Regions from separate parts of the Oceanobacillus caeni genome, predicted to be linked through region 1. Evidence: riboswitches for the same ligand, from Rfam matches in the RefSeq annotation. Region 1 holds a riboswitch; the other holds the start of a gene.
What was found. Region 1 has a riboswitch for FMN ahead of ACFQ18_RS00115 (ECF transporter S component). Riboswitches for the same ligand answer to the same signal wherever they lie in the genome.
Positions count from the first base shown of each region.

Region 1 (2,205 bases):
GTTATATTACAGGTAGGGGATTAGATAATCGGACTGGGTTATTTATCGTTGCAGAAGTATTAAAACGATTATCAGAAAAGGATATAAATGTCGGTGTTTATGCGGCAAGTACGGTAAATGAAGAAACGAATATGGGTGGTGCGTATTTTGCTGCTTCAGGAATTAATCCTACAATGGCCATTGCCTGTGATGTGACATTCGCAACCGATTACCCTGGGGTAAATAAAAATAAATATGGAGATGTAAGATTAGAGAAAGGTCCTGTTTTAGCTAAAGGTGCGCCGATTAACATTAAAATGAACAAATTATTAGAAAACGCCGCTAAAAAACTGGATATAAATGTTCAATACGAGTTAACGCCAAGAATGACTGGGACGGATGCTGATAAAATGAGATTTACCGGTAAGGGAGTTCCGATTGCATTAGTATCATTACCGTTACGTTATATGCATTCGCCTGTTGAAACAGCTAGTTTTATCGATATGGAACAGGAAATGGAGTTATTAGTAACGATGATTGAAAATATGACAGGAAAAGAGAGTCTTAATCCTTTGGAAGATTAGTAAATAACTCTTTTCAAATTAAAAAATAAGATGTATACTATACATAAATAATTTAATAATCGATTTCAATCTTCGGGGCAGGGTGTAATTCCCGACCGGCGGTAAATAGCTGTTCGCTATAAGTCCGCGACCCACAGTTTATTTAGATTGTGGTTGACCTGGTGGAAACCCAGGACCGACAGTTAAAGTCTGGATGAGAGAAGATGTCGAGCCTGATTAGGTACTTTTTTTGTACCATAATTTTGCTATACTTTTGTATATTAAACCCTAAAGCGCCCCAATTAGGCCTTTAGGGTTTTTATGTGTAAATATAGCATTTTTATCAGATTTAGGCTTCTCCTTCACGACAAGATAGAAATCGATCATATTGAAGGAGGATAACAAATGGGAAAATCAACTAAGCAATCATTAAGTTTAGTTAAATTAATTATTTTGGCATTATTAGGGACAATTTCATTAGTATTATTTTTCTTAAACTTTCCTTTGCCATTTCTACCACCTTACTTAAAAATAGATTTTAGCGAAGTTCCGGCTTTAATGGCGGGCCTAATTTTTTCTCCAGTCGCTGGTGTTATCGTCGTAGCAGTGAAGAACTTATTGTATCTTGCAGTTTCAGGTGCAGGTGATCCAATTGGAGTTGCGGCAAACTTTTTAGCAGGTCTTATGTTTGTTTTACCGGTATCCATTTTTTATCATCGATTTAAAAAAGGTGTGAAAAGTGTTGTTTCCGGACTAGTAACAGGAACAATCATTATGACAATTGGAATGAGTGTTCTAAATTACTTTATTGTTTTACCAGCGTATGGTTGGTTTATGGGTTGGGAAATGACACCAGAAGTAATTTGGTCCTCTGTTTTAATAGGGGTACTTCCATTTAATGCAATTAAAGGAATTATAGTGGGAATCTTATTCGTTCCTTTATTTATCAAGATGAAGAACTGGGTAGAACAACAACAAGCAAAATTTATATAAATAAAATTCACAGCTAGCCTCTAGGGGTTAGCTTTTTATGTAAATAAAAAAGAAGCAGCAAGTAAACTGCTTCTCCGTCCTTCATCTATTTTTTCTTTGAAACAATTCCTATTGTACATCTTGATATACATATTAAAGCATCTTCTTCGTCCGTTAGGCGTACTTCCCAAACGGCGGTTGTTTTACCACTGTGGATAGGTTTTCCTTTTGCGGTAACTATTCCCTCTCTTTTACTTTTAATATGATTGGCGTTAATCTCAATACCGAAGACATTACATTCATTGAGATCGACATTCATTGCTGCTCCCATACTTGCAACAGTTTCAGCGAGTGCGACAGATGCGCCACCGTGTAAAAAACCATATGGTTGACGAGTTCGTTTATCTACTGGCATAGTCATAATTATTTCATTTTTATCTAAAGAAACGATTTCAATCCCTAGATTTTCGATCAATGTATCATTTAATAAATCTTCCATCTCTATCCCCTTAAATAAAATGACTTATTAGTAATGATATACCTAAAAGTAATCCATATATCGTATTCGTTTTTCCAGTTTCCTTCATTGCTGGCATCATTTCTAGAGGTTCTGTTTTACCACGGAAATTTTTAATTACTTTAATCGCTATAGGTATGCTTGCAAATGTTATGATAGACCATAATGGTAATA
Region 1 covers NZ_JBHTKV010000001.1:25,979-28,183, reverse strand. Annotated here, with positions in the region: gene ACFQ18_RS00120 (M20/M25/M40 family metallo-hydrolase) at 1-563, shown strand, start outside; FMN riboswitch at 628-772, shown strand; gene ACFQ18_RS00115 (ECF transporter S component) at 948-1,535, shown strand; gene ACFQ18_RS00110 (hotdog fold thioesterase) at 1,621-2,013, opposite strand; gene ACFQ18_RS00105 (1,4-dihydroxy-2-naphthoate polyprenyltransferase) at 2,024-2,205, opposite strand, start outside.

Region 2 (2,205 bases), on a different contig from region 1:
ATAAATTTCAAATCAAACCTTTTTGCCAACGTTTTTAAGTGAGGCATTCGAGCCATTGTTCCGTCTTCTTTAATAATTTCGCAAATAACCCCGGATGGAAAAGCTCCACTTAATTTCGCCAAATCCACAGCAGCCTCTGTATGACCTGGGCGTGTGAGAACACCACCATCTTTAGCAATGATGGGAAAAACATGTCCAGGTTTTTTAAAGTCCTCTTCTTTTACCCCCGTTTCCATTAATGCGCGAATCGTTAATGCTCGCTCATAAGCACTTATACCAGTTGTTGTCTTTATATGATCGATGGATATTGTAAAAGCTGTAACAAGTGGATCGGTGTTTTCTCTAGCCATTCGATACAAACCTAATTTTTTTGCCAATTTCTCTTCTATCGGTGTACATACAAGTCCTTTTCCATGGGTAATCATAAAATTGATGACTTCTGGTGTTATTCTGTCAGATAAAGCAACAAAGTCTCCTTCATTTTCTCGATTTTCGTCATCACTTACAATAATTGGTTTTCCTTTTTGTAAATCAGCTATAGCCTCTTCAATTGTATGCATTTTTTCACTCCTTTACATAAAGCCATTTTGTTGTAAAAAGTCTTTACTTATTCGATTTACTTTCTGCTCGTGATCATCGTTTTGAAGCATTTTTTGAACATACTTTGCGAGCATATCACACTCAATATTTACAATATCTCCTTCTTCTTTTTCGCCAAGAATCGTTTCTTTTGCAGTATGTGGAATTAAGGAAATCGTAAAAATACTTTTTTGGATTCCAAATATAGTTAAACTAGTTCCATCCACTGTTATGGAACCCTTAGGCAAGATGTATTTGGTTAAGTCGTTGGGAATTTCTATGTCGTAATAAATAGCATTTTGTTCTTTTTTCTTTTTAACTATTTTCCCTGTAGCATCAATATGTCCAGAGACAAAATGCCCGCCAAATCTTCCATTCGCTGCCATAGCCCTTTCTAAATTTACGGAAGATCCTTTTTTTAGACTGTTTAACGATGTAGCTTTTATCGTTTCTGGCATGGCATCGACTTCAAAATAATCAGATGTGAAATGAGTAACGGTTAAACAAATACCGTTTACTGAGATGCTATCGCCTAACCCGACATCTTCAAGAATTTTACTCGAAGAAATAGTCATCGTTACAGCTTGATCAGAAACCTTTTGGATCTTTTTTACAGTTCCAATTTCCTCAATAATACCTGTGAACACAAATCTCCCTCCTTTTATTCCTTCATCAGGGGTATAAGATATTTAAATAAATGCAAAAAGCTCTCGACAGTAATACCATCGAGAGCTAAAAGGTTAGAATTTTAGTTAGCAAAATAAAGCATTTTTAACCTATACAAATACAGTATAGACCAAAATACGCCATTCTAAAATTCCTTCTCCCATCCAGACTTTAACTGTCGGTTCCGGATTCTCACCAGATCCACCGCTTGGTATCATAACCGCACGGGTCACGGACTTTGAAGCATTGCTTCATCACCGCCGGTAGGGAATTTCACCCTGCCCCGAAGGAATATATTCGTTATTAAATTCTATTTCATTGTAGCATAAGTTACCGTTCAATTCAAAATATTTTTTAATCCATCTTATTTAAATGCTCTACCATTGTTTCGTATGGCATAGCTCCTAGCGATTTATGCCGAATAATCCCTTTTGAATCAATCATATAAGTCGTAGGAATGGGATTGATTCGATATTTGCTTGAAACGGCCCCATCCCCATCTAGCCCAATGGTAAAGGTCATGCCAAATTCATCCACAAATTTTTGAACATGATCCCTTTTCATTTCTGTGTCTAATAAATTAACAGCTAAAACGACTACTTCATGTTTTTCATGAAATTTTTGCATGTCTGGCATTTCAACTTGACAAGGTGGACACCAAGTTGCCCAGAAATTAAGCATGACTGGTTTTCCTTTATAATCAGACAAGCTTACTTTTTCTCCATTTAACGTTTCTATTTCAAAATCAGGCGCTTTATTCCCTACTTCGATACCCTCTTTATTTTCCTCCGCCAATAATTGTTCCGTCATAAAAAAGGAAAAAAATATCCCTAATACGATAGGTATTAAATAGTTAAACTTCATGATTCATCCTCCGCTTAACATTATTTACTCTTATTGTTCCTGTGCATTACTAATTCATGCAAATAAAAAAGTGAAGTGAATGCTTTTAAGCTTTGC
Region 2 covers NZ_JBHTKV010000034.1:12,981-15,185, forward strand. Annotated here, with positions in the region: partial or broken gene ribB (3,4-dihydroxy-2-butanone-4-phosphate synthase) at 1-560, opposite strand, end outside; gene ribE (riboflavin synthase) at 573-1,226, opposite strand; FMN riboswitch at 1,394-1,540, opposite strand; gene ACFQ18_RS16190 (TlpA disulfide reductase family protein) at 1,600-2,109, opposite strand.
Region 2: it holds a riboswitch for FMN, as region 1 does, so the genes downstream of both, ribE (riboflavin synthase) here and ACFQ18_RS00115 (ECF transporter S component) in region 1, are expected to answer to the same signal.